One region of the Exiguobacterium sp. SH3S1 genome, then DNA from elsewhere that is predicted to be linked to it. Evidence: riboswitches for the same ligand, from Rfam matches in the RefSeq annotation. Region 1 holds a riboswitch; the other holds the start of a gene.

Region 1 (14,839 bases):
ATTTAGTCGCGTACGCGGACAATCAACTTGCCGCGTACTTTCCGCGTCTGGAGCTGTTCGAGTCCGTCTTTCAAGCGGTCGAACGGCAACACGTCGGTGACGAGGTCGTTCAGTTCACCCGTTTCGAGCAGTTTCATCAATTCCTCGGCCATATACGCCAAGTTGCGAATCGCGCGCTCGTCTTCGCTCGCATGGGCCGCACCGAGGGCGACTTCATGGATCGATGGTGACAGCGTGAACCCTTTCATGTTCGACATGTCAGGCGGACCGGCGATATGAGCGAGCTGTCCGCTGAAGGCGAGGCGATCGAGATCGGCTGTCGCCACGTCGCGGCCGACCGTGTTCAAAATTAGATCGACACCACGGCCGTCCGTCAGTTCCATGATTCGTTCCGTCACGTCCTCGACGTTGTAGTCGATTGCGACGTCGGCACCGAGTGATGTGACCCAATCAAAGTTTTCCGGCGATGCCGTCGTGAATACTTTGAGACCGAGCTTTTTCGCGAGCTGAATCGCGTAGCCGCCGACCCCGCCCGCTCCGGCGTGGACGAGAATCGTCTCTTTGTCGCGCGTGTTCAGCTTCTGCATGACCGCTTCATACGCCGTCATGCCAGCACAGAGGATGGCTGCTGCCGCTTCGTCGCTAACGTCTTGCGGTACGACGGCACAAGCACGGGCGTCGACGACAGCGTACTCGGCGAAGCCTCCGTTGTTCGCGAGACTCGTATGGACGGCGACGCGTGAGCCGGTGATGATGTTGGCGATGCTCGAGCCGACTTCGACGACTTCGCCGACGAGGTCGACGCCGAGGATGTGCGGGTATGCCCAGTTCGGGTTGCCGTTCGTGCCGACTTTATAGTCGACCGGGTTCAAGGCGACCGCTTCGACTTTGATGAGCAGTTCGCCCGCTCCCGGGGTCGGTCGTTCGATGTCCCCGAGGTTCATATTATCTAGGCCAGGTTGTTCAAGTAGCCATGCTTTCATGATTAGTACGCTCCTTCCGAATATGTCAGTTCATACGAATGCGAGTAGATCTCGACGAGGTTGCCGAACGGATCTTCACAGTACACCATCCGGTACGGCTTATCGCCCGGGTAATACTCGCGGATCGGCATCCGTTGTTTGCCACCGTGGGCGACAATCTTCTCGACGAGCCCTTCGATGTCTGGGTCTTGGACGCAATAGTGGAAGATGCCTGTTTTCCAAAACTCGAAATTATTCTCCGGTTTCTCGTTGTTCGGGAACTCGAACAGCTCGATGCCGATCTTGTCACCGGTCGACATGTGGGCGATGCGGAACTTGCCCCAGCCCGGGCCGAACACGTCGGTGCACATGACGCCGATCGGTGAGTCATCCTCAACGACGTCCGACGGTTGCATGATCGTATACCAGCCCATCACGTCTTCATAAAACTTCACTGCTTCCGTCACACTGGGGACTGATAGCCCGATATGTGAGAATGTACGTGGATAAGTCAAATTGATCCGCTCCTTTTTGGTTGCTCATTTGGGTCGATAACGATAAGATACCTTCATCGTAGCAAGAAAAAAAGTACGCACATTGAAGTAACTACCCGAAAGCGAGGCGAACTGAACATGACGACCCCGTTCCCCGTCAACAAGGCGCTCGACATCATCGGCGGTAAATGGCGTCCACAAGTGTACTGCACGCTCGAGACCGGCCCGCGCCGCTTCTCGGAGATTCAGCGCGCCATCCCCGACGTCAGCCGCAAAGTGTTGACCGACCAACTGCGCGAACTCGAACAGCTCGGCATGGTCCGACGCGACGACTATTCGACCGACAAACAGCTCCACGTCGAATACTCCCTCACCGAGGAGGCGTTTAGCCTGCAACCAGCGATGAAGGCGCTCTGCTCTTGGGGCGAAACCCGAGACGAATAAACCCTCGCCAAGTTTTCCGGCGAGGGTTTTGTCATGACGCGAATAGGCTGATGAGGTTCCCGTCCGGATCGACGACGATGGCGTAACGTTGTCCCCAAAACGCGTCCCACGGCTCACGATGAATCACGTATCCTTGTTTGAAGATAGCTTCAAACAGTGTATCGAGCGCTTCACGGCTGTCGCACAGGAAAGCGAGCTCGACCCGATGCCCCGATGCCGGTTTCCATTCCCCATACACCGACTCCGCCACCTCGACTGTGTCAAAGACGAGCCGGACGCCGCCTTCGTCAACTTCAACGTGCGCTTCCCCGTTCATTGATGCTGGAATCGACAGTCCGAGCAGCCGATAGAAGTCGAGCGCTCGCTTCATATCCTCGACGACGATGCCGACCATATCTAGTTTGATTCCCATGTGGTCACCTCACTTCTTGAATTGATGGTACTATCGAAAGTGTAGCACCTATCCATCCTTTTGAAACGAGGAAATCACTATGACATATAAGTTCGCTTTGATGACACAAGCGCAGGCCGAAATGATCGCCTTCAGTTGGCATTACGAAGGAAAGTATGCTTTTTACGATATGGAGGCTGACGAAGACGACTTGGCCGAGTTTTTAGACACCGAACAACGAGGGCAATCGGTATTCGCCATCACGAACGATGGCGAACTGGTCGGTTTTGTTAGCGTGCATCAAACAGACGCCGATACGATTGACCTCGGTTTAGGCATGAAGCCAGGTCTGACCGGAAATGGGACCGGACGAGCGTTCGTCACCTCGATTCTTGATTTCATCGAATCTACGTTCGACCCAAATCGTATCACCTTGTCGGTTGCCACGTTCAACGCGCGGGCGATTCGCGTGTATGAAGCTTGCGGGTTTCGACAAGTGGCTTCGTTTCAACAAGACACGAACGGGAGTACGTTCGACTTCATCGCATTAGAACGCAAAAAGCGCCCTCAGGATAGATTCTGAGGGCTTTTCTGCTGCCCGGTGCCTTTGTCGACCAAGAAGATATGGCCATTTCCCGTCTCATACCAAGACGGTCACACTTCATCGTTCGGGCAAGCACGGAGCTGCTGTTTCACACGTGAATCGTTCCCCCTACATGGTGTGTGATGTCCGTCTCCGTCGGTTCGAACACGCCCGCTTCGGTGATGAGTCCGGTGATCAGTTCAGGCGGTGTGACGTCAAACGCCGGGTTAAAGACGGTGATCCCGACCGGCGCCGTCGGTTGTCCGCCGATATGGGTCACTTCTAGCGCGCTCCGCTCCTCGATTTGAATCACATCGTCCGCCGTTAAATCAAACGTCGAGTGCGGGGCCGCGACGTAAAACGGGATCCCGTAATGTTTAGCCAGGACGGCGAGCTGGAGCGTGCCGATCTTATTGGCGACGTGACCCGTCCGTGTGATGCGGTCAGCGCCGACGATGATGGCGTCGACTCCTTTCGCCTGAATCGTCCAAGCGGCCATATTGTCGGTGATGAGCGTGACGTCGATGTCGGCCCGGTCGAGCTCCCAGACGGTCAGGCGTGCCCCTTGGAGGAGCGGCCGCGTCTCACAAGCGAAGACGTTAAACGCGATACCTCGCTCTTTCCCGACGTAAAACGGCGCGAGCGCAGTCCCGTAACGCGACGTCGCGATCGCCCCGGCGTTACAGATCGTCAAGACGTTCCCCCCTGCCGGCAGCACCGTGAGCGCATGCTCCCCGATGGCCCGATACGTGTCGACGTCTCGCTCGAACAGCGCGATGGCCCGATGTTTGATGTCAGTCGCGATTCTTTCAAAGTCGTCTCCGACGTTGAATCCGAGAAGCGACTCGATCACGTTTTGCAGATTGACCGCCGTCGGACGGGTCGCGATCAATCGACGGCCGACGAGGTCGAGCCGGCGTGTGAAGTCCGGGTCATCCTGGAGGCGGACCGCTTCTTTCGCGAGCACGAATGCGCCGAAATAGGCGATGGCCGGCGCGCCTCGGACTTGTAACGTCTCGATGGCGTGCTCCGCCTGTTCGAGCGTCGCGATCGTCACGTACCGCTCTTCATGGGGCAGTAACGTTTGGTCTAAAATGACGAGCTCGTCCCGGTTCGGGTCGAAGCGAATGTTTTGGACTGTCATACGCGTACCCCCGCTAACAGCGTCACTAATTCATCGATTGTCCGGACATCGTGGCGCTGTTTAATGAGCGTCGTGCCGAGCGTGAGCGCTTCCCGTTTCCGCTCGAGCCGGACCGTTTCCGGTAACGTCTCGAGGTCAGCGACTCCGGCGAGACCGATGGCGCGGCGAATCAGTTCGCATCCGGCATAGCCGATCGTGTCGCTAAAGATGGTTTGAAGTAGCTCATCGACGAATCCGTCCGTGTTGAACGGTTCGACCGCCGTCTCAAACTTCGTCCGGAACGTCTTCTCAAACGTCTCCCATACCGTCAATACGTCCGTGAACCGTTCGAACCGTTTGAGTGGGTCATGGAACGTCGATAGCGTCAAATGGGCGACGATTTGCCCGATGTCAAAGCCGAACGGTCCGTAAAAAGCGAACTCCGGATCGATGACTTTCGTCTCTTGTTGCGTCGCGAAGATACTGCCTGTATGTAAGTCTCCGTGCAAGAGCGCGTCGTGTTTCGTGACGAAACCGACTTTCAGTTTCGTGACCTCCACTTTCAATTTCTGGTCACGCCAAAGCGCTTCGACGTCCTGACGGAGCGCGGTTTCGATGTTGTTCGATTCGGCATCTTTGTACGGATCGGTGAAGATCAGTTTTTCAGTGATGTCGCACAGTTCCGGGTTGTAGTAATCCCGTTCTTTCCGCTTCTTCTCAATCGGGCCGGCCGTATAGTCTGACGTCTCAAACAACGTCTGTCCTAAAAACTCACCGATGTGACGGGCGAGTTCAGGATACGTTTTCCCTTCCAAATAGCCCGTCCGGACGATATCAAAGTCGGACAAGTCCTCTAAAATCGTGTAGGCGAGCGTCCGGTCACTGCCGAGAACGACCGGGACGAAACGCGGGACGACGCTAGCGAATTCGCGCAACGCGAGCTGCTCGATCCACGCCCGTTCAAGTGTGAGCGGCCAACTCTCTCCGACGACTTTCGCATACGGTAGCGCCTGCTTGACGATGAGGCTCGTTTCGCCTTGACGGATGCGGAAGACGAGGTTCAAGTTGCCGTCCCCGATCTCCTCGCAATGCGCGATGCCCCCATCTTCGAGTAACCCTAACGTTCTGACGTGCTCGACGACTGTCTGTTCTGTAAATGGTTGATAAGCCATGTCTGTTTCCCCTTTCGGTATATTCCCCACAAAAAAAGCCCCTTTCTCCGCGAGAAAGAGGCACAGCCGTAACGGTTGTTCCTCTCATCTGTCAGACGTATGTCTGGTGGATGTAGCACCGTGCCTACTGGTCGGTTGCTGCGGCGTCATCGGGCCAATTCCCTCTGCCAACTCGCGATAAGAGTGTCATATTCGATTGTGTGAACTTGTTGTGATGAATGTTACTTACTCGAGCACCAAGTTGTCAACGTCAATTTTCGGACCCGGTGTTGTCTTTTCCCGGGCATATATAGAAACAATGAATTCAACTATTTTTTCTCAAAAAAAGGAATTGACGAACCGGATATTGTGTGACAAAATTCAATTAAATTTCACAACTTCAAAATACATTCTTATCAAGAGCAGACGGAGGGGACAAGCCCGATGATGTCGCAGCAACCGACCCGATTGGGCACGGTGCTAATTCTTGCAGCGTAAGCTGAGAGATAAGAGTTCATTTTTTTATGATGACCTCTTGCCTCGGCATGGGGTCATTTTTTGTTTGACCGGAAGGAGGAACGAACATGAGTATTACTGCCACATATGAAATCAGCCGGACGAACCGCGTCGCGACTGTCGCCGAGAAAATCGCCCTTGAACTGACCGTCGGCACATGGACGGAACTGCCCCACCTAGAGCAAGAACAATTAAAGGCGTATCGGGGCGAGGTCGTCTCAACGACGCACACGGAAACGACGAGTCGCTTCACAATCCGTTATCCGCTCCATAACGTCACGCCCGACTTCTCATCCATCTTGACGACGACGTTCGGGAAATTATCGCTCGATGACTCGGTACGCTTGATCGACTTGACGTTACCCGAAACGCTTGCGTCTGAATTCCCCGGAGCAAAGTTCGGTGTTCAAGGCGTTCGTGAGTTGCTCGACGTCCATGATCGCCCGCTCGTCATGAGCATCTTTAAAGGGATCATCGGCCGTGATTTACGCTTCTTAGAACAGCAACTTCGAGACCAGCTCGCCGGCGGCATCGACATCGTCAAAGATGATGAAATCCTATACGATAATCCGCTCACTCCGTCGCTTGAACGAGCTAAAATCGGGGCGGCCGTCATCCAAGAACAGTTCGAAACGACCGGGAAACGTTCGCTCTATGCCATCACGCTCAGCGGTCCGGTGTTCGGGCTACGTGACCAAGCGCTCCGCTTGATCGAGGCGGGCGCGACGGCACTGTTGTTCAACGTCTATACATACGGGCTCGACACACTCCGCGAACTCGCGAGCGATCCAACAATTAACGTCCCGATTTTGGCGCATCCGGCGTTCGCCGGCGCCTTGACCGGCTCGATCAGCCACTCGCTCTTGCTCGGGAAATTGTTCCGCCTCGCGGGGGCCGACTTGACGCTGTTCCCGTCCCCATACGGTTCACTCGCGACACCGTCCGATGAGGCGTTCGCGATTCGGGATAGCAGTGCTCGGCCGCACTGGGCGAAGCCGATTCTACCGGTCCCGTCGGCCGGCATCCATCCGGGGCTCGTCCCGGACATCATCCGTGATTTCGGCACAGACGTCGTCATCAACGCCGGCGGCGGCATCCACGGTCACCCAGACGGCGCGGCTGCCGGGGCCCGGGCGTTCCGACAAGCGATTGAGCAAGTAGTGGGCGTGGCGAGCCAGACGAACGAGCTCGAGGCCGCGCTAAAGGCGTGGTCAAAACAATGACGATTCACATCTTGTGTGACTTCGACGGGACGATCACGGCCGAGGACAACATCATCGCTTTGATGCGGGCGTTCGCACCGCCCGAATGGCACGCGCTCAAAGACGACGTGCTCGCTCAAGACATCTCGATCCGCTCCGGGGTCGGACAGATGTTCCAGCTGTTGCCGAGCGCTGACGCTTCGGCGTACCGTGACTACTTGCTGGACCGCATCACCTTGCGCCAAGGTTTCTCGACGTTTTTGGCAGAAGTCCGGCAACAAGTTTGGAAGTTCGACGTCGTCAGCGGCGGCATGGACTTTTTCGTGTACCCGATCTTGCAAGACCACGTCGCGCCGGACCACATCTACTGTAACGTCGCCGACTTCTCGGGCGAGACGGTACGCGTCGACTGGCCCTACGCCTGTGACGCGCATTGCACGAATGATTGTGGTTGCTGCAAACCGACAATCGCCCGGACGATCGTCGATCCCGTTGATCGCTTGATCGTCATCGGTGACTCGGTGACCGACTTCGAGATCGCCAAACGGGCCGATTTCGTCTACGCCCGTGGGCAACTCATCACGCTCTGTGAAGCAGAAGGCATCGCCTACGCCCCGTTCGAGACGTTCGACGACATCACCCATCACATGAAGGAGGTGCACGTATGAGCGTGACCGCACGTTGGCTTGAACTCGCCGACATTAAAGACGAACTCGCCGCGCGCGACTGGTTCCCCGGAACGAGTGGCAATTTGGCGATTCGTGTCTCCGACGACCCGCTGACCTTCCTCGTCACGGCGAGCGGACGCGATAAACGAAAACGGACCGCGGACGATTTCGTCCTCGTCGACGCGGCCGGCAGGTTACTTGGCGAACAAACTGGCAAACCGTCCGCTGAGACGTTGCTACACGTCGAGGTGTTCAACAAGACTGCGGCGACGTGTTCACTCCATGTGCACACGGTCGACAACAACGTCATCTCCGAGCTCCATGCCGTGAACGGTGAGGTCGTCTTCACGGGGCAAGAGATCATCAAGGCACTCGGGTATTGGGAAGAGGACGCGGTCGTCCGGGTCCCGATCATCGACAATCATGCCGACATCCCGACGCTCGCGGCCGCCTTCGCGCCTCACGTCCATTCAAGCACCGGTGCCGTCCTCATCCGTAATCACGGCATCACGGTCTGGGGCGAGACGCCGGCTGCGGCGAAACGTTATTTAGAAGCATACGAATTTTTGTTCAGCTACACGTTAAAACTACGCGCCTTAGGCGTCCATTCATAAGGAGGAACTATCTATGGCAACTGTCTATTTCCAACAAACCGAAGAACGTCTCGTCGACCAATCTGAAGTGAACGTATTTTTAGAATCGCGCGGTATTCTGTATGAGCAGTGGGACATCGCTAAACTTCCGGTCGCGCTTCAAGAAAACTACGAACTGACGGACGACGACAAGCAAGCCATCCTCGCAACGTTCCGTGACGAGATTCAAGACGTGTCGGAGCGCCGCGGCTATCAAACGGCCGACGTCATCTCGCTGTCTGACGCGACACCGAACTTGGACGAACTGCTCGTCAACTTCCAAAAGGAACACCATCATACGGACGACGAGGTCCGCTTCATCGTCAGCGGGCACGGCATCTTCGCCATCGACGACGCCGAACGTGGCTACTTCAACATCGAACTCAATCCCGGCGATTTGATTTCGGTCCCGGTGAACACGCGCCACTACTTCACGCTCCAAGACGACCGCCAAGTCGTCGCCGTCCGCATCTTCGTGACGACAGAAGGCTGGGTGCCGATCTACGAGAAGCAAGACGTGACTGCCTAACAAAAAATCCTGCCTTCCGCATACGCGAAAGACAGGATTTTTTTAATGCTTGACCGCTGTCGGTTTGGAAGAGAACCAACCCCAAACAGCAATCCCGACCATGACCGACCAGAAGAACAGTGTCCAACCTAACGAGTGGACAAAACCGTCTGGAAGACCCATGAACGCGAACGGTGTACCGGCAATCAGTTCCTTGAAGCCAGGGTGTTCGAGGACGAGTACCGTCAACTTCACACCGACCCAGCCGACGATGAGGAAGGCGGCCGTCTCAAGTGTCGGACGTTGATGCAGCAGCTTCACGAAGACGCGGGCCGCGAATCGCATCAAGATGACCCCGATGAGTCCACCCGTCAAGACGACGAAGAATTGACCTGAGTCGATTCCACCGATCTCTCCAAGACCGAGCGGCGGCAAGCTGACTGCGAGTGCGACCGCTGCCAAGATCGAGTCGACCGCGAAAGCGATGTCGGCGAACTCGACTTTTACGACCGTCCACCAAAACTCTTTTTTCGTGACCGGCTTCTCGGTAATTGCCGTCTCTTCTTTCGCCTCAGCGGCGAGGTCTTGTCTTGGATCCATCTTGCGCGCCTTGTACGTCATATATAGATGTCGCGCGCTCATCCCGATCAAGTAAAGGGCACCGAGTGCTTGGACTTGCCAGACGTTGATTAAGAACGAGATTAAGAATAATGCGATGAAGCGGAAGACGAACGCTCCTAATAAACCGTAGAATAGCGCTTTCTTCTGTTCTGTCCGCGGCAAGTGCTTGACCATGACGGCCAACACGAGCGCGTTGTCTGCAGATAGTAGCCCTTCAAGACCGACGAGTACGACGATGATCCAGGCGTACTGCAGGATTAACTGCCAATCCATTTAAAAACATCCCCTTTTTTTGTGTGTTCTTTCATATTTAACAGTGATCTATTTTTAAGTTCACAGGAATATTTTATTTCTGTGCGTAAATTAAATCAATCTTCTTTCGTTCAATGTCTGAAGTTTTTTCCGCAGAACAGGTTCAAAGCATGTTCGCGAAGCAAAATGATACCCAGTTTGTATCCATTTCGTGATAAAATCCTAACAAGAACGAGTGGCGGTCATTTGCCCTCTTAAAAAAGGAGAATCCGATTATGTCTACAAGCCATGTCGCTTTACCTACTAAAGCAGAACGACATAAACTATTCGGCTCGGTCCCGCCGGTCAAAGGTACGAAACCGACAGAAAAAGATAAAATGGTCGATCTTCAAAATACACCTAAGAACTTCTTGTTCGCACTCGACAGCGTCGGGATCTCGAACGTCAAACATCCCGTCAACATCGAAACGCCAGACGGCATCCAAGCGACGGTCGCAACGTTTGAATTAACGACATCACTCGTCCAAGATCGTAAAGGCATCAACATGTCACGCTTGACGGAACAGCTCGACGCGTACCATACGCAAGGCTGGACGTTATCAAACCGCTCGCTCATCGAGTTCGCCCAAGAACTCGCCGAGCGTATGGAACAAACGGAAGGTCAATTGACGGTCCGCTACCCATGGTTCTTCAGCCGGAAAGCACCGGCGACGGGCCTCAGCGGTCTTATGAACGCCGACGTCATGCACAACGTGACATACAACCTCGAGACAGGTATGGCGAGCGTGACGGTCGGTCTCGTCATCAACGTGACGACGCTATGCCCATGTTCAAAAGAGATCAGCGAATACAGCGCCCATAACCAGCGCGGCTACATCACAATCGAAGCCGGTCTTGACGAAGCGTCGCTCGACGGCTTCGACTGGAGACTCGCATTGCTCGATGCGGCGGAGTCGAACGCATCGGCACCACTTCACCCGGTCTTGAAACGTCCGGATGAGAAACGGGCTACAGAAATCGCTTACGAAAACCCACGTTTCGTCGAAGATATGGTCCGCTTGATTGCAGCCGACTTGTACGAGATGAAACAAGTCGTCAACTTCTTCGTCGAATGCCGAAACGAAGAGTCGATCCACCAGCACGACGCCATCGCGTCCATCACGTTCGATAAACGTGACAACTAAAAACGAGTGAAGCCAGATACTTGGCTTCACTCGTTTTTTTATACACTTTGTATGAGGCGGATCGTCAACAAAAGGACAATCAGGACGATCCACACCGCCCAGATGGTGCGCCATCTGTTCCAGTCGAGACGCTTCACGAACGCGTATACCGTCAAATAGAGGACGATCAAGAGCGGAATGACGACCCACGGATTGTCGAGCATCACGCTTCGACGTCACCGTCCCAAGCGAGCATGCCGCCCTCGACGTTGACGACTTTGAACCCTTCCGATTCCAAATAGTCGCACGCCGTCTGGCTGCGTCCGCCCGAGCGGCAGATGACGTGATAGACGTTGTCTTGCGCGAGCTTCTCGGTCACGCCCGGGAATTCAGACAGCGGATAGAGCGGCACGTTCGGGATATGGCCCGCGTCGTACTCGTCTTGTTCTCGCACGTCGATGATGTGGAGCGACTCCCCGTTCTCAAGCTTTTCACGTAATTCGGTTGCATGGATGCTTTGCATGCTGTTTCCCCCTTAAATTGTTATCCCCTACTAGTTTACCTCAGTTTCGTGTCGGACAAACTCCAATTGATGGTCGTCTCGTCATCGCAGTAGAAACCTTTCAGACCACAACGTTCGACCATGTCACTTACCCAAGACTGACTGCCGCAAAATAAAGTGAAGTGGCTATCCCATGGCGGTACGATGAGCCAATCATGCTGATAGCCGAAAAACGTGCGATGATTCATGTCCCATGTATCGGCTGCAAGAACTTCTCGAATATTGATAAGATGGCGCTCCGTACAAAATTCGTCGCCGCTCCATATCCATTCTTCTCCCGTCTCCAGAAGCGCCCTTAATACCCGATTCTTTAAGAAATCAGACAGCTCGCCTTCGCCAGGTGGGAGCAAATTCTCGCGCTCGCAAAATTCAATGATTCGATTTGCGCCTTCTTTATCTTCGGCATGCGGTTTCAACGCCCCAATCATCGTTCGGAGTGCGTGATCGATACGTTTGACGTCTTTAAAACCAAGTTGGCGTCGCATGTCTTCCCATGCGACGGCATGAAAATGCTGTTCCACTTCGTTTTTGTTCATCTCGACATATCGGTCAATTGCTTTAGGATCTTCTATCGGTCCGAGAAACGGATGGTACGCGACGAACACTTCTTCAAACACGCCCTCATAGTAAGTTTTAATCGGAAAATCATCTCCACCGCCGAACATGGCGTAGCGATGTCCTTCCGGTAAAGTGATGGCTCCCTCAATCTCCTCCATGTGACCGCCTCCTTTTCCAATAGTTTACAACTACGCATCAAAAAAAGCATCCTCCGCTGTGGGAAGATGCTTCTGACTTACGCTTCGTTGCGCTCGTCAATCGCTTGTGCCGCTGTGATGAGCGTCAATTTATAGACGTCTTCTTCATTACAGCCACGCGACAAGTCGTTGACTGGCTTGTTGAGACCTTGCAAGATCGGTCCGATCGCTTCGAATCCGCCGAAACGTTGAACCATCTTGTAGCCAATGTTCCCGGCTTCGAGGCTCGGGAAGACAAACACGTTGGCGTTACCGGCGACGTCAGAGCCCGGTGCTTTCTTCGCTGCCACGCTCGGGACGAACGCTGCGTCGAACTGAAGCTCACCATCGATTGGAAGGTTTGGCGCTTTCTCTTTGGCGAGACGCGTCGCTTCGATGACTTTCTCGGTTTCAGGCGACTTCGCCGAACCTTTCGTCGAGAAGCTGAGGAGCGCGACTTGCGGCTCGATGCCGAACGTCTTCGCCGTCAACGCTGACAAGTAGGCGTTCTCGGCAAGGTCGGCCGCGTCCGGTGCGATGTTGATCGCACAGTCCGAGAAGACGTATTGCTCATCGTCACGTACCATGATGAACACACCTGATGTCTTTTTGATGCCTTCTTGCATCTTGATGATTTGAAGTGCCGGACGGACCGTATCGGCCGTCGCATGCATCGCACCCGAGACAAGACCTTCCGCTTTGCCCGTGTGGACGAGCATCGTACCGAAGTAGTTCACATCTGACGACAACAATTCACGAGCTTGTTCAGCCGTCGCTTTGCCTTTACGGCGCTCGACGAACGATTCGACGAGCGTGTCGATATCTTCGTATGTCGCTGGGTCATACTGCGTCAAGTTCGAGATATCAAAGCCGTGTTTCGCTGCGACTGCATCGATGTCCGCTTTCGGACCGACGACGATCGGGTTGACCATGCCGTCATTTTTTAAACGGACTGCAGCTCCAAGGACGCGCTCATCGACGCCTTCTGCTAAGACGATGGTCGGACGAATCGGGCTGACTTTTTGCTTCAACGTGTCAAATAATTTCATGGTAAGTGAACTCCTTTTCGATTGGAAGATATCTATGTTTTCTCTTTAGGACACATTTGTCCGTATGCGTGTTTTATTATACACAGTCCTTTTTTTAAAATAAACTATTCTGCCCATATCGTCATAAATCGCTTGAAATCAGTCATTATATGAATAGAACAGTTATGTATTTATGACTGATACAGGTTGCTGTGAAGCCGTTTACATTTCTGCGTCCGCTTTTCCCCTTTCCTCGTCTCGATTGTGATTAGCCTCACAGACAGCGCCAAATTTGCCAGGCTGTAAAGTGTCTGTGGTAAAATAAACAGCGAAGCCAAGTCTTGAAAGGAGTTTTTTCATGTCAGAACGTCCAGCACCGACAACCGAAACACAGCACGCAGCCGCCACATTAGACGGTTGGTATACGCTCCATGATTTCCGCTCGATCGATTGGACACGTCTAAAAGCAGTCGACAAGGCGGCGCGTCAAGAAATGATTGAGGAGTTCGTCGCCTTCCTCGCCTCGCTTGAAGACGTCGAAACACGCGGAGAAGGCAGTCACGCCTTCTATTCAATCCTCGGTCAAAAAGCGGACGTCGTCCTCATGGTCCTTCGTCCGACGTTCAAAGAGCTCGAGCAAGTCGAACTCGCCCTTCGTAAGACGAAACTGTACGACTTTATGATCCCATCGTACTCTTACGTCTCGGTCATCGAGCTCGGCATGTACCGTGGCTCTGGTGACGGGGATCCGTACGAGAACCCGCACATCCGCTCGCGCTTGTACCCAACGTTGCCAAAAACGGCCCACATCTGCTTCTACCCGATGAGCAAAGCGCGCCGTGACGAGGATAACTGGTATACGCTGTCGATGGACGAGCGGAAAGACCTCATGTACCGCCACAGCATGATCGGCCGCAGCTATGCCGGCAAGATCCAGCAGTTCATCGGCGGATCGACCGGATTTGACGGCTGGGAATGGGGCGTCACGCTCTTCGCGGAAGACTCGCTCCAATTTAAGAAGATTGTTTACGAGATGCGTTTCGATGAAGTCAGCGCCAAATATGGCGAGTTTGGTGACTTCTACGTCGGAAACATCCTTCCAAAAGAAGAACTCGGCACATTCCTCGGTTGATTGAGGTTTACGCATCGACTCCCTCGGGAAACATCGTTGTAGAGGCACTTACAACAATGATCAATGAGGTGAACAACGATGCGCGTGTTCAAGGAATCAGATCGAGACACTGCAAAACGTTTAGATTCGTTCATTGAACGAATGGCCCCGACAGCAGAGCTAGTCCAAATTCGATTTGAACAACAATTACAACATACACAGCGAAAGGGTCAGGCGAAAGCCTGACCCTTATTTTGTCTTCGCGTGAAGCGCGTCGCCAAGGAACGTCGCTAATTCAAGCATGCCGTATTGACCTGCCTGCGCTTCCGCGTCCGAGTTATAGTTCGTGTTCGTGTTGACGTCGTACGCATAGACGTTGCCGTCACGGTCTTCGATGATCTCGATCCCCGCGACCGCGATATTATTTGTTGCTAAGAACGCTTCTAACTGATCGATGATCGGGTCGGCAAACCCGTCGACGATTTCAAATTTGGCCGGCGGCGTCTCGCCGACCGGGCAGAATTGGTCTTCAATCGAGCACGCATCCGCCGGGCATAGTTCGAACCCTTCCGACGTGTCGACCCGTACCGCGTAGAGGAACTTTCCGCCGATAAATTCACAGCGCGTGATGAACGGTTTCGGCGCTTCGATATATTGTTGGATGAGCGTGATGCCATCGACCGAGTCCTCGAAC
Region 2 (14,839 bases), on a different contig from region 1:
GCGAAAGAAGTGTTGTACGCGGCAGCGTCAGGCGACGAGCAACGGATGTTGCTCTCGGCGATGAAGAAGTTCAGCCGCTATCAGCCAATCAACGTCATCGGTACGAAGCGCGAAGTCGCAGCGAGTCTCATCAAAGCGAACAAGTTCATCGTTTGACACTCCCACGGCTAAAGCCGCAAGCTCACCCCTTCGGTATGAGTGGGATTCTGAAGTGCTTGTGCGAACGCAGTCCATTTCTGTTTTGTTCAAGCCTTCAGATGAGGGTGTGCCATCACCCCTCCTGAGACAGACCGTATAGGTTCTCAGGCTGGTCGACTGTTACCATCGACCACAGGTGCGTATCGGATATTCATCGCACCGACTAGATCTCTGTGTTTTTTGAATCCGCACGGACAGGAATATGTTCGGTCTTTCGCTTTATTTTTTGCTCCACAAGAAGGGCATGTCTGGGAGGTGTAGGCCGGATTGACAGATTCGACCTTGATGCCTTCGAGCTTTGCCTTGTACGTGATGAATAGTGCCAAGCGATAGAACGACCAGGTGTGCAGGTTCTTGTTGTGTTTACGGCTTGTTCTTGCCGTCTGTCGGATGTTCGCCAATCTTTCGAGGTGGATGACAGAAATCTTGTTCTCTTTCGCGAAGTCGACGATCTCACGGCTCACCTTGTGATCTTTGTCTTTCATCCAGCGCTGTTCTTTGTTGTTCAGCTTCTTGATCGCATCCAGTTTCTTCTGTTGACCGAGCTCTTTCCGTTTCGCACGAAACTTGCGCTTCATATACTTGTTCTCACGCCCGTTCCCGAAGAACCGCGCCTTGTCACGATCTGTCGATGCGACGGCGGGGACTTTCAGGCCGAGGTCGACCCCGAGCACGTTGGTGCCCCCCTTCTCCGTCGTGGGGATCGTGACGGCGATCTGGGCGATCCACTTGTTCGACTTCTTGATGATGCGGAGCGTCCCGAGCTTGTTGGCGAGGAGCGTGGCGTTCCGGTTGTCCGGGTCGACCATCTCGGCGCGGATCGCCGTCTTCTTGACCTTTCCGTCGATCATGACCGGGAAGGAGATCGACTCGAAGTCGAACGAGTAGTTTTGGTTGTTCCAGGTGCAGTACGGCTTCTTGAGGACAGGGACGACCTGGAAGCCCTTCTTCTTCGCCTTTTTGAACATGCTCTTCGCATCCTGGATGGCCTGATTCTTGACGGCGCTCGGCAGATCGGAACTCACGTTTTTGCTCGTCAGCTTTAAGTTTTCTCGAGCCTGCACCATGTCCGAGACGAGCTGGTTCGTCGTGCCGATGTAGGTGCGCATCATCCGCTCTAAGATCGATTGTTGCTCTTTTGTCGGATGAAGTTTGATGTTCACCGTCAATGTCTGCGACACGGTGTCACCTCCTTGTCTTTTGTTCCTCGACATAACGCTTGATGGTCTCGCTGGAAACATTTCCGGCCGTCGAGACGAAGAAGGATCTCGTCCAAAGGCTTGTGAGATGTGTGAGATGGGGAAATTCCTCTCGTAGTCGCTTCGACGAGACGCCTTTGATGCGCGCCATGATGTCAGACGGGCTGAGGGATGGCAACGCCGACAAGAATAGATGTGTGTGGTCCCGATCACACGCGATGGCGATGAGTCGAATGTCGAGCTCTTCGCAGACATCACGGACGATCTCTTTGAATCGTTGCTCGAACGTATCGTCATCAAATAGTTTTCGGCGATACCTCGGGCAGAACACGAAATGATAATGGATCATCGATACGGTGGTTTTGGTTCTTCTGTAGTTGTTCATACGTCCATTGTATCATTAGATTTATTAGAGTGATACATTTTATCGGGATAAGATTCTGCTTGTTGATTTCTGAAATTCCGACTAACGGGACTCCGAAATCAAGCTCACGTTCATCCCACCACTAAAGGAGTGGGCTTTCTCGTTCGCAAATTCTGTAATAAAAATTTCTCGAACAGGGAGGGGTGGCCGGACGCGGTCAGCCCTTTCTTTTTCGCTTGATGAGAACGTACAATGAGGAAAAGGAGGAATGTTCATGAGACGTGATCAGCTGTTGGAACGGATGGAGAGGATTGGGGAATCAGTCGCGACAAAAGAAGGGGCGCTGATGTTGCTCGCCCTCGGTTCGGTTGGCCTCGAGACCGAGCGGCTCGACGATTACTCCGACCTCGATTTCTTTTTGATCGTCGAAGACGGGCGAAAAGCCCGCTTCATCGACAATTTGGACTGGCTCGAGGTTGAACCGCTGGCGTACCAGTTCCAAAACACGAAAGACGGCCATAAAGTCATGTATGCGGACGGTATTTACGCCGAGTTCGCCGTCTTCGATTTGCCTGAGATGCCACACATCGCCTACACTCCGGGACGGATCGTCTGGAAGCGGGAGGAAGCGCTCGAATCGTTCGCGACGCCGAAACTCGTCACACAGGCTCCCGACGCCGCGCACTGCTACGAAGAGGCGCTGACGAACCTGTACGTCGGTCTGCTCCGTGAACGACGCGGAGAGAAGCTCGCCGGCTTCGAACTCATCCAAGTCGCGGCCGTCAACAACGTGTTGAAAGCACATGGAGAGACGGGCGACCCGTTCAATCCGACGCGCCGGGTCGAGATACGGCACCCGGAGCTCGTCGCCGGGCTCGACGAGTGGCTGCCAGGTTACGGCAAGTCGGTCGAAGCGGCCGCGGCGATGCTGAGCTATATCGAAGCGCGTCACCCGGTCAACGCAACGCTGAAGCGAGAAATCGCACGCTTGCTCGAAGCGTGATTTGCGGGAATGGAGTATGCTACAGTAAAACAAGAGGTGATAAATATGGTGACACTATATGGCTATCCGCCATGCAGTACGTGTAAGAAGGCAGAGAAATGGTTGAAGGAGAACGAAGTCGCGTATACATACGTTCATATCGTCGAGGCGACACCGTCAAAAGATGAACTCGCGTCGATCTGGCAACAGTCAGGGCTGCCGCTCAAAAAGTTTTTCAATACGAGCGGGCAAGTGTATCGTAATGAAGGCATTAAAGATAAGCTCCCGAATTTGTCAGAAGACGAACAAATCGAGCTTTTAGTCAGCAATGGTATGCTTTTAAAGCGTCCAATCGTCACTGACGGTCAAAAATCGACGGTCGGTTTTTCAGAAAAGTCATTTACAGACGTTTGGGGCTAAGTGCTATAATACACATGTGAGTCTAATTTATTTGAGGGGGAAGTCAAGATGAGCAAAGTACCTGCAAATCTACGTTATTCAAAAGAACACGAATGGGTTGAAGTGAACGGAAGCGTTGCCCGCATCGGGATCACGGATTTCGCACAAAGCGAACTAGGGGACATCGTGTTTGTGGAACTTCCTGAAGTCGGCGGCACGATTTTGCTCGACGAGCCGTTCGGTTCGGTCGAATCGGTCAAGACGGTGTCTGAACTGTACGCACCGATCTCTGGGAAGATCACGGCAGTGAATGAATCACTCGCGGATTCTCCGGAACTCGTCAACGAAGCACCGTTCGAAGGCGCATGGATGATCGAAGTCGAGTTGAACGATTCAACGGACGTCGACAAACTCATGTCAGCCGAAGAATATGAAGCGATGATTCAAGGCTAACAAAAATCCCGGTTTCTCTTTATGAGAAGCCGGGATTTTTTGATTTAGTCGAAGTCGAGGCGGTAATGTTCAGGCTGGATGAGTGATGTCCGGTTGAACAGGCGATAGAAGACAATCCCGAGCGTCACCGGAATGAGGCCGAACAAGACGATGACGAGCATGACGTTCCATAGGGCGAATCCGCCTGGCATCAAGTGCAGGGCGTTGACAGGTCCGATGAGCCCGGAGACGCCGAAACCGGCGCTGATCGGTGTCCCCTCGATACGGAGGATACCGGCGAGCGCCCCGAGAATGGCCGCGTTCGCGAGCACAGGCAGCATCATGATCGGACGGCGGACGAAATTTGCCATTTGAATTTTCGGTGAGCCGAGGAAGTGAGCGATTGATGTCCCGGTGGCATTCATCTGCCACCCGGCGATGGCGAGACCGAAGCCGGCCGCGACGACACCGAGGTTGGCGGCCCCGGCGGCAACACCGGACAGGCTGATCGCCGTCGCGATCCCGACCGTCGAGATCGGAGAGACGATGATGAGCGAGAACGCCATCGCGATCAACATGCCCATCATAATCGGCTGGAGTTCAGTCATCGTCATGATGATGGTGCCGATGTACGTCGTGATCTGGGAGATGTACGTGAGTAAGAACATGCCGATCCCGCCGGCGATGACGATGACCGTCATCGGTAAGACGAGCACGGTGTACGTCTTTAATCGTGGTGACAACTGCATGACCATATATGTCGCAAGTGCGGCCGTCACGCCGGCCGTGATGACGTCACCGATTCCGGCCATGAGGAACGCACCTGCCTCGATGCGGATGGCGCCGCTCCCGACCTGGGTCGCAATGCCGATCGTGCCGGCCTCGAGCGCAGAACGTCCGAACTGCATGGCAACGGCTACACCGATGATGACGGGTAAGAGGCGCATCGCGATCGTCGTCGCATCTAAGATGAACTGTAGCGACGGAATATAAGGAAGGATTGCTTTCGTGAGCTCGCCGAGGAGCGCGCTCGGGATGAGGGCGATTAAAATGGCGAGGCTGAGTCCGTTCAATACGTTCATCAAAAATTGTTTGCCTGTCAGTTTCGTTTGTTCCGTCATGGGTGGATTCACCTGTCCTTTTCTACGTGTTTGCTGTTATGTACGAAAGCGATAAAGTTAATGACCATACTATGCCTCTTTTGGGCGAGCGTCAACAAGAAATGTTGAACTATTCAGATTTTTCCAGTTGAGCACAACTTTTGAACAGATCGACTCACATTCATATACTTATAGAAGAGGTGAGAGAAAATGATTTCAGACGGATTGTTATATATATACGCCCCGATGTGTGGAACATGCGCTGTGGCCGAGCGGATGCTCGCGGTCGTCGAAGCGGTCGACCCGACACTCGCGATCGACAAGCAGGACGCCAACTTTATCCCGCAAGAGTTAGAAGCGTATCAAGTGATGAGCGTACCGGCGCTGTTAAAGCTTAAAGACGGCCAAGTCGAAGACCGATTATATGCGTTTCAAAACGTGCAGCACGTCCTATCTTTCGTTAAATGAGATAGGATGATTAGAATAATCAGAAAATTTTAAATAATCAGTTGACACAGAAAGTTCACGAATGGTATATTCATTACAACATCTTACTTGAACACAATATAGGACGAGATTTTCCAGCCATCAAGACGTTTTAGAACAGCCGGTGCATCACTTTACGCGACTTTTAGGTGGACCTTCCCTTAGATTGTCCCCCAAAAAAATCAAGCGCAGGGACACCGACCGCGTAACCGCACGGTACGTTCTAAGGCCGAGTGATGGATGGCTTGAATCCCCCATATAAGGATGAACACTCTGATCGGGCAAAAGAGTTTCATCTATGGGTTGTCCTTCCGTGACTCAAGGTGCTACGTTCTGTGTCATCCTCGGATGGCACCTTTTTTTGATTTTTCGCACAAAATAGTTTGACATGAAAATAATGTGTCGCTATTATAAAGCTAATCGAATAAACAACACTCTTATCAAGAGAGGCTGAGGGACTGGCCCTATGACGCCCAGCAACCGCGGAGCAATCCGAAATGGTGCTAATTCCAGCAAGGTGAGAACCTTGGAAGATGAGAGCAATCGTTGTCCGTACCGATAAAGTACGCACGTTTGCTCAAACGTGTGTACTTTTTTTGTTGTCAGGAGGGAAAGGTATTGATTCAATTACGTAACGTGGCCAAATGGTTCGACACGAAGAACGGTCGGGTCCAGGCGGTCGATGATGTGTCGCTCACAATCGAGAGCGGCGAAATTTTTGGAATAATCGGATATTCAGGGGCGGGGAAGTCGACGCTCATTCGTCTGCTCAACCGGCTCGAGGCACCGTCAAGCGGTGAAATCGTCGTCGCCGGGAGCGAGCTGACGAAGCTCACTCCGAAAGAACTGCGCGGGGTGCGCAAAAACGTCTCGATGGTGTTCCAACACTTCAACTTGTTATGGTCGCGCACGGTCGCTGAGAACATCAGCTTCCCGCTCGAACTGATCGGGGTACCGGCCAGTGAACGTAAACGCCGCGTCCAAGAGCTCGTCGATCTCGTCGGTCTCGCCGGACGTGAAGACAGCTATCCGTCGCAACTATCGGGCGGTCAAAAACAGCGAGTCGGGATTGCCCGCGCGCTCGCTACAAATCCAGAAGTGCTCCTCTGCGATGAAGCGACGAGCGCACTCGACCCGAAGACGACCGATTCGATCCTCGAACTGCTCGTCAGCATCAATAAGAAACTCGGACTGACGATCGTCCTCATCACCCATGAGATGCACGTCATCCAAAAAATCTGTCATCGCGTCGCCGTCATGGAGGCAGGGAAGGTCGTCGAGACCGGCCAAGTCGCGGACGTGTTCCAACATCCGGAACAGCCGATCACGAAAGAGTTCGTCAAACAGATCGGTGCCGTCGACGACATGTCGCTCACGTTCGAGCATTTGAAAGCACGTTATCCGAGCGGCCAAATCGTCAAGCTCAAGTTCTTGAACGAGACGGCCGAACAGCCGATTTTATCGGAAGTGTTGAAACAGCACGACATCGGCTTCAACATCATCGGCGGTAACGTGACGCAGTCGCAAGTCGGTGCGCTCGGGACGCTATTCATCCAATTGATCGGAGAGCCGGCTGAAGTCGAGCGGGCCATCGCCTCAATCCGGTCGCAGGCAGTGGGAGTGGAGGTAGAAAACGATGTTTCCTAATGTAGACTGGCAAGTCATGTTCGAACAGACGTGGGAGACGCTCTATATGACGCTCGTCGCGGGAGCCGCGACATTCGTCATCGGTCTCGCCCTCGGCATGCTCTTATATGTCACGAACGAACCACTCATGACGAAGAATCGTCCGATTTACACGATCATCAGCGCGGTCGTCAACGTGTTCCGCTCGATCCCGTTCATCATTTTGATCATCTTGCTCATCCCGTTCACACTCCTCATCGTCGGGACGATGCTCGGCTCGACGGCGGCGCTCCCGGCGCTCATCATTGGGGCGGCCCCGTTCTATGCGCGCATGGTCGAGCTCGCGCTTCGTGAAGTCGACCGCGGCGTCATCGAGGCGGCCGAGTCGATGGGCGCGACGAAATGGCAGATCGTCTATAAAGTGTTGTTCCCGGAAGCACTCCCGGCCATCGTGTCAGGCATCACGGTGACGATCGTCGCCATCGTCGGTTACACGGCCATGGCCGGAGTCGTCGGGGGCGGTGGCCTCGGGAACTTGGCGTTCCTCGAAGGGTTCCAGCGTTCACAAAGCGACGTCACGTTCGTCGCGACCGTATTGATCTTAGTCATCGTCTTCGTCGTTCAGTTCATCGGCGATCGACTCGTCTCAAAAATCGACAAGCGTTCCGCTTGATCAAATAGAAAATTTGGAGGGTATCATAATGAAATCATGGAAAACAGTACTCGGATTGACAGCAGCTTCAGCACTCACAATTCTCGCGGCATGTGGCGGCGGGGACTCAGAATCAGGCTCGGGCGACGATAAAACGCTCATCATCGGCGCGTCGAACGTACCACACGCCGAGATTTTAGAGCACGTCCAAGACGAATATGAAGAAAAAGGCTACACGCTTGAAATCAAGAAGTTCCAAGACTACGTGCTCCCGAACAAAACGCTCGCGAATGGCGAGCTCGACGCGAACTACTTCCAACACGAGCCGTACCTCGAGTCACAAATGGCTGAGAACAAAGACTATAAATTCGCTTCAGCCGGCGGCGTCCACATCGAGCCGATCGGTGTCTACTCACAAGACTACAAATCACTCGATGAGCTTCCGGACGGCGCTGAAATCATCATGAGCTCGTCGGTCGCTGACCACGGACGAATCTTGACGATGCTTCAAACAGAAGGCTTGCTCACGCTCGCTGACGGCAAGACGACAGACGCGACAGTCGCTGACATCGTCGACAACCCGAAAAACTTGAAGTTCAAGACGGACGTCGAAGCGGCACTTCTCCCGCAAGCGTTCAACAACGGTGAAGGCGATGCCGTCCTCATCAACACGAACTACGCGATTGATGCCGGCCTCAACCCGCTCGAAGACGCAATTGCTCTTGAAGGCGAAGACTCACCGTACGTCAACTTGATCGTCACGCGTGAAGGCGACGAGGACGATGAGCGCGTCAAGGCACTCCTTGAAGTATTGACATCAGAAGAGACACAACAGTGGATCTTAGATGAGTACAAAGGTGCGGTCGTACCGGTTAAATAATGATTGATTTTAGGCTTGGGACATCCCGGGCCTTTTTTGTTTGCAGTGGTTTTGCTTCAATAATAGAAGTAAACTATTTATATGTAGAAAAAGGGGGGATCCGGGTGAGCATACGACACATTCATCCGCTGACGCTTGGCGTCTTGTTCGGTACATTTTTTGCACGGCTGTCGACGTTTTTTGTCATGCCGTTTTTTGCGATTTATCTCGCGACGCTCGGTTTCTCGGCGAGCGTGATCGGGACAGTGTTCGCGACGTCGGCATTATCCGGTCTATTTATGAGCTTTTTCGGGGGGACGCTGTCTGACCGCTACGGGCGCAAACAGCTGATGTTGATCGGTATCGGCTTGAACGCTTTGACGTTCACCGGCTTCGCGCTCGCAACCGAGTTGATTTGGTTTTACATATTTTCGGTATTGATGGGGGTTTCACGTTCATTCCTTGAACCGGCGTCTCGGGCCTTGATCAGCGACACGACGCAACCTGACCAGCGTGTCATCGTCTATAACGTGCGCTACTTCATGATCAACATCGCTGCGGCGATCGGACCGCTCCTTGCGGTCGTCTTATCACTTACGGGAGCGAAGAGCGCGTTCTTCGTCGTGACCGCCGTCTATGTCCTTTACGGCCTCGTCATCTCGACGTTGTTCCGGAAATATCCGTTTGAAGAAGGGGACGGCGTCAAAGTCCGGCCGCGCCTGACGGAGACGTTCCGTGTGTTAAAAGAAGACAAGACGTTCCGCTTCGTCATCATCGGCATGATCTTCGCCATCATCGGCTACAGTCAATTCAATTCGACGTTGCCGCAGTTCATCGCGTTTCACGACGGATTCAGTGACGGGTCGCGCCTGTTCGCTTATCTGTTGACGGTCAACGCGATCACCGTGCTCATCGTGCAGTATCCGATCATGCGGTTCGGCATTCGCGTCTCACCGATCAAGTCGCTGTTCTTTGGGATCGCGACGCTCTCGATTGGGCTGTTGTTAATCGGCTTCGCTGCCGAGGTGTGGGTATTGTTCGTCGCGATGGTCATCTTCACGGTCGGGGAAGTGCTCATGTTCACGATGACGGACGTGTTGACGGACGAGTTGGCACCGGAACATTTGCGTGGCACGTATTTCGGGGCGATGGGGTTGACGGCACTCGGTCAATCGATCGGGCCGGTCATCGGCGGACTGCTGCTCGACGGCTTCGACAACGCGTCGCTCCCTGTATTTGGGAGCCTAGCCGTTCTGACCGCGTGTGGCGCCTTTTTCTTCACCGGCGCGCTACGGGAAAAACAAGCGAATTCGGCTCAAGTCGAGGAAAATGTTGGATAATATCTTGATTTCCCGATGTTCTCATTCTCAACATTTATGTTCTATTGAGAATGAAATATAAGGTGAGTCGCTTGAAATAAAAAATTGCCTAGATTAAGATTAGAATATATCTAATCTACGCCACAAATGGCGAGAAAACGGAAGGGGTATCCGAATGTCTAACGTACCACACATGAAAATTGATGACCTCCGCGTCTCAATCGAAGGAAAAGAGATCGTCAAAGGTCTTAATCTTGAAATTAAAGGTGGCGAAATTCACGCCATCATGGGTCCTAACGGGACTGGTAAATCAACACTCGCATCTGCCCTCATGGGTCATCCATTGTACGAAGTGACAGGAGGAAGCGTCGACTTGAACGGAGAAGACGTCCTCGAGATGGAAGTAAATGAACGTGCGCAAGCAGGCATGTTCCTCGCGATGCAATATCCGGCTGAAATCAGCGGTGTCACGAACGCCGACTTCTTGCGTTCAGCGATCAACTCGCGCCGTGAAGAAGGCGAAGAGATCTCACTTATGAAATTCATCCGCGAACTCGATTCGAAGATGGGCGTTCTTGAGATCCCTTCAGAAATGGCACACCGCTATTTGAACGAAGGCTTCTCGGGCGGAGAGAAAAAACGTAACGAGATCCTTCAAATGATGATGATCAAACCGAACATCGCGATTCTTGACGAGATCGATTCAGGTCTTGATATCGATGCGCTCAAAGTCGTCGCCAAAGGCGTCAACGAAATGCGCACTGAAGAGTTCGGTTGCTTGATCATCACGCACTATCAGCGTCTCCTCAACTATATCGAGCCAGACTTCGTCCACATCATGATCGACGGGAAAATCGTCATGTCGGGTGGCAAAGAGCTCGCACAACGACTCGAAGCAGAAGGTTACGACTGGGTGAAGCAAGATCTTGGGATGACAGTAGACACAGAAGCGTAAGGGGGCTGTACGATGACCGTACAATTTGAATTAGATGCACAAGCAGTAGCGGCACGTGCAGAGGCGCTCGGTGGACCAGCATGGATGGTCAACCGACGTAAAGAAGCAGCAGAACTTGCGCCGACTCTCGCCTTGCCTAAAGTTGAAAAGATCAAGATTGATAAATGGGATTTCACAAGCGGAGACGTCGAACTCGCGAAGCTTGACGGGTTGACGCCTGAAATCGAAGCATTGCTCGGAGACCACCGGACAAACGTGCTCGTTGAACGCAACGGTCATGTCGTCTATAACGAACTTACGATGCCGGAAGGCGTCTTGTTCATGGGAATCCAACAAGCGATGGAACAACATCCGGACCTCGTCGAGAAATACTTCATGACAGAAGGCGTTCGGGTTGACGAAGATCGCTTGTCTGCCTTGAACGCAGCGCTCACGAACGGTGGGGCTTTCTTGTACGTCCCGAAAAACATGCAATTGAAAGACCCGCTCCAAGCCATCTTCACGATGGAACAAGCGAACGGTTCGTTGTACCACCATACGATCGTCGTCGCCGACGAAGGCAGTGAAGTGACGTATGTCGAAAGTTTCTTGTCGAACACGAATGAGCCGCACACGGTCAACGCCGTGACGGAAGTGTTCGTCGGAGCGAACGCGAAAGTCGTATTCGGTGGGGTCGACCAGCTCGCTGAGTCAGCACTCACGTTCATGAACCGCCGCGGTGTCGTCTACGAGAACGCTCATCTTGATTGGGCACTCGGACATATGAACGACGGCAACTCGCTCGTCGAGACGAAGACGCATCTCGTCGGAGACAACACGTACTCGAACACGAAAGCGGTCACGATCGGTCGTGGCGCACAGAAACAAAACTTCAACATCCGGACCGACCACTTTGGGAAGTCGTCGGAAGGATTCATCTTGATCCACGGTGTTCAAAAAGACTCGGCAACGGCGATCTTCAGCGGGACATCGATGATTCATCACGGTGCCTCGAAGTCGAACGGTGTCCAAACGGAACGCGTCCTCATGTTGTCTGAAAAAGCACGGGGCGACGCCAACCCGATCCTCCTCATCGATGAGGATGACGTTATGGCCGGCCATGCCGCTTCAGTCGGACGCGTCGACGACATTCAGTTGTACTACTTGATGAGCCGCGGTCTGTCGCGTAAAGAAGCTGAACGTTTAATCATTCACGGATTCTTGAACCCGGTCGTCGAGCAACTCGCGATCGAGTCGGTCAAAGACCGTCTCCGTGAAGTCATCGAAGGGAAAGTGCGTTAAGATGATTGATGCCTCGATTCGTAAACAGTTCCCGATTTTAGATCAGGAAATCAACGGCCATCCGCTCGTCTATCTCGACAGTGCGGCGAGCTCCCAAAAACCGCTTGCTGTCATCGAGGCGATCGAGGATTACTATCGCCGTATCCACTCGAACGTGCACCGTGGCGTCCATACGCTCGGCACGCACGCGACGGATGCGTATGAAGGGGCACGGGAGCGTGTCCGTTCATTCATCAACGCCTCAGTACCGGAAGAGATCATCTTCACTCGGGGGACGACGACGGCGATTAACCTTGTCGCTTCAAGTTACGGGGACGCCAACGTCAGCGCGGGAGATGAGATCGTTCTCACACCGATGGAGCACCACGCGAACTTGATTCCGTGGCAACAGCTCGCCAAGCGCACAGGTGCGAAACTCCGTTACGTCGAAATGACGCCAGACGGCCGGATCACACTCGACGCGGTGCGGGAAGTGTTGTCGGACCGGACGAAGATCGTCGCCATGAGCCACGTCTCGAACGTGCTCGGCACGATCAACCCAATCGCGGAAGTGGCGAAACTCGCCCACGAAAAAGGTGCGGTCATGGTCGTCGATGCGGCGCAAAGCGTACCGCACCGGAAGCTTGACGTCCAAGCGCTCGATTGTGACTTCCTTGCCTTCTCTGGCCATAAGATGCTCGGTCCGACCGGGATCGGTGTCTTGTACGGGAAGAAACAGCTGCTTAAAAACATGGAGCCGGTCGAGTTCGGCGGCGAGATGATCGATTACGTCGACTTGTATGAGTCGACGTGGAAAGACATCCCGTACCGCTTTGAAGCGGGAACACCGATCATCGCCGGTGCCGTCGGTTTGGCTGCCGCCATCGACTTTTTAGAAGACCTTGGTCTCGAGAATGTCGAGGCACACGAACGGGCGCTCGTGACGTACGCCATCGAACAGATGCGTACGATCGAAGGGATCGAAATCTTTGGTCCTGAGGAGCGCGTCGGGCTCGTCACGTTCAACTTGAACGACGTCCACGCCCACGACCTTGCGACCGTCTTAGATATGCAAGGGGTCGCGGTACGGGCCGGTCATCACTGTGCCCAACCGCTCATGCGCCTCCTGAAGCAATCATCGACTGCCCGAGCGAGCTTCTACTTGTATAACACACGAGATGAAGTCGATCGCTTCATCGAAGGGTTACGTCAAACGAAGGAGTATTTCAATTATGAGTTTTAACAATCTCGACATGTTGTACCGACAAGTCATCATGGATCATTATAAAAACCCAAGAAACCGTGGCGTCATCGAAGATGGCGTGACGATCGATTTGAACAACCCGACGTGCGGGGATTCACTCCGACTCCAACTTCAAGTCGAAGACGGAATCGTGAAAGATGCCAAGTTCGAAGGGGAAGGCTGTTCGATCAGTCTCGCCTCGGCATCGATGATGACCCAAATCGTAAAAGGTAAGTCTGTAGACGAAGCGCTCCAACTGGCCAACATCTTTTCACAGATGGTCCAAGGGAAAGACTACGATACAGACACGTTCGACCTAGGCGACATCGAAGCGTTGTCTGGTGTCTCAAAGTTTCCGGCTCGCATCAAGTGCGCCACGCTCGCGTGGAAAGCACTTGAAAAGGGAGTCGACGAGGAAGCGTAAGTAGAAGGAGGAGACCGATATGGCGAAAAACATGCCAGACGTTGGCGATTATAAATATGGCTTCCATGACCGAGACATCTCGATTTTCCGTTCAGGCCGCGGCTTGACGAAAGAAATCGTTGAAACGATCTCGAACATGAAAGAAGAACCGGCATGGATGCTCGAGTTCCGTTTAAAATCACTCGAACAGTTCCGGAAGATGCCGATGCCGACATGGGGCGGCGATCTCACGTCACTTGATTTTGATGAGATCACGTACTACGTCAAACCGTCTGAGAAGACGGAGCACTCGTGGGACGAGGTTCCTGAAGAAATCAAACGGACGTTTGATAAGCTCGGAATCCCCGAAGCGGAACAAAAATACTTGGCAGGTGTCTCGGCTCAGTACGAGTCAGAGGTCGTCTACCATAGTATGCAAGAAGACTTCGAAGAAAGAGGTGTCATCTTCAAAGATACGGACACTGCTTTGAAAGAAAACGAAGACTTGTTCCGTGAGTATTTCGGGAAATTGATCCCGCCGACGGACAACAAGTTCTCGGCACTCAACTCGGCCGTCTGGTCAGGTGGCTCGTTCATCTATGTGCCAAAAGGCGTGAAACTCGAGCAACCGCTCCAAGCCTACTTCCGGATCAACTCGGAAAACATGGGTCAATTCGAGCGGACGCTCATCATCGTCGACGAGGGCGCTTCTGTCCATTACGTCGAAGGATGTACGGCACCGGTCTACACGACGAACTCGCTTCACTCAGCCGTCGTCGAGATCTTCGTCAACAAAGACGCATACTGCCGCTATACGACGATCCAAAACTGGGCGAATAACGTCTATAACTTGGTCACGAAGCGTGCCGTCTGTGAAGCGGGCGCGTCGATGGAGTGGATCGATGGCAACATCGGATCGAAACTCACGATGAAGTACCCAGCCGTCATCTTAAAAGGTGAAGGCTCACGTGGAATGACGCTCTCGATCGCACTCGGCGGTAAAGGGCAGCACCAAGACGCTGGGGCGAAGATGATTCACCTCGCACCGAACACGTCGTCGTCGATCGTCTCGAAGTCGATTTCGAAACAAGGCGGAAAAGTCTCGTATCGCGGAATCGTCCACTTCGGCCGTAAGGCGAAAGGTGCCCGTTCGAACATCGAATGTGACACGCTTATCATGGACAACGAGTCGACGTCGGACACGATCCCGTACAACGAGATCTTGAACGACCAAGTCTCGCTCGAGCACGAAGCGAAAGTCTCGAAAGTGTCAGAAGAGCAACTCTTCTACCTCATGAGCCGTGGGATCTCGGAAGAAGAAGCGACCGAGATGATCGTCATGGGCTTCATCGAGCCGTTCAC

The links. A riboswitch is a leader RNA that binds a small molecule or an ion and turns the genes downstream of it on or off. The one in region 1 is predicted to bind S-adenosylmethionine.
Region 2: it holds a riboswitch for S-adenosylmethionine, as region 1 does, so the genes downstream of both, EVJ26_RS03840 (methionine ABC transporter ATP-binding protein) here and mtnK (S-methyl-5-thioribose kinase) in region 1, are expected to answer to the same signal.

The regions. Positions count from the first base shown of each region.
Region 1 is NZ_SJUW01000003.1:134,444-149,282, reverse strand. Features, by position in the region: gene EVJ26_RS05200 (zinc-binding dehydrogenase) at 3-983, opposite strand; gene EVJ26_RS05195 (lactoylglutathione lyase family protein) at 986-1,477, opposite strand; gene EVJ26_RS05190 (winged helix-turn-helix transcriptional regulator) at 1,595-1,900, shown strand; gene EVJ26_RS05185 (VOC family protein) at 1,932-2,312, opposite strand; gene EVJ26_RS05180 (GNAT family N-acetyltransferase) at 2,392-2,874, shown strand; gene mtnA (S-methyl-5-thioribose-1-phosphate isomerase) at 2,984-4,018, opposite strand; gene mtnK (S-methyl-5-thioribose kinase) at 4,015-5,169, opposite strand; SAM riboswitch class I at 5,251-5,353, opposite strand; SAM riboswitch class I at 5,559-5,661, shown strand; gene EVJ26_RS05165 (2,3-diketo-5-methylthiopentyl-1-phosphate enolase) at 5,733-6,887, shown strand; gene EVJ26_RS05160 (2-hydroxy-3-keto-5-methylthiopentenyl-1-phosphate phosphatase) at 6,884-7,534, shown strand; gene EVJ26_RS05155 (methylthioribulose 1-phosphate dehydratase) at 7,531-8,148, shown strand; gene EVJ26_RS05150 (cupin domain-containing protein) at 8,162-8,695, shown strand; gene EVJ26_RS05145 (TerC family protein) at 8,738-9,568, opposite strand; gene folE2 (GTP cyclohydrolase FolE2) at 9,823-10,731, shown strand; gene EVJ26_RS14395 (hypothetical protein) at 10,770-10,937, opposite strand; gene EVJ26_RS05135 (rhodanese-like domain-containing protein) at 10,934-11,233, opposite strand; gene EVJ26_RS05130 (DUF2711 family protein) at 11,269-11,988, opposite strand; gene pta (phosphate acetyltransferase) at 12,066-13,055, opposite strand; gene hemQ (hydrogen peroxide-dependent heme synthase) at 13,393-14,166, shown strand; gene EVJ26_RS05115 (ATP-grasp domain-containing protein) at 14,395-14,839, opposite strand, start outside.
Region 2 is NZ_SJUW01000002.1:209,192-224,030, reverse strand. Features, by position in the region: gene EVJ26_RS03880 (acyl-CoA dehydrogenase family protein) at 1-156, shown strand, start outside; gene EVJ26_RS03875 (RNA-guided endonuclease InsQ/TnpB family protein) at 303-1,379, opposite strand; gene tnpA (IS200/IS605 family transposase) at 1,384-1,782, opposite strand; gene EVJ26_RS03865 (hypothetical protein) at 2,036-2,764, shown strand; gene EVJ26_RS03860 (arsenate reductase family protein) at 2,810-3,163, shown strand; gene gcvH (glycine cleavage system protein GcvH) at 3,212-3,595, shown strand; gene EVJ26_RS03850 (PTS sugar transporter subunit IIC) at 3,640-4,695, opposite strand; gene EVJ26_RS03845 (thioredoxin family protein) at 4,885-5,142, shown strand; SAM riboswitch class I at 5,595-5,700, shown strand; gene EVJ26_RS03840 (methionine ABC transporter ATP-binding protein) at 5,779-6,807, shown strand; gene EVJ26_RS03835 (methionine ABC transporter permease) at 6,797-7,459, shown strand; gene EVJ26_RS03830 (MetQ/NlpA family ABC transporter substrate-binding protein) at 7,488-8,318, shown strand; gene EVJ26_RS03825 (MDR family MFS transporter) at 8,423-9,637, shown strand; gene sufC (Fe-S cluster assembly ATPase SufC) at 9,810-10,571, shown strand; gene sufD (Fe-S cluster assembly protein SufD) at 10,584-11,852, shown strand; gene EVJ26_RS03810 (cysteine desulfurase) at 11,854-13,074, shown strand; gene sufU (Fe-S cluster assembly sulfur transfer protein SufU) at 13,064-13,498, shown strand; gene sufB (Fe-S cluster assembly protein SufB) at 13,518-14,839, shown strand, end outside.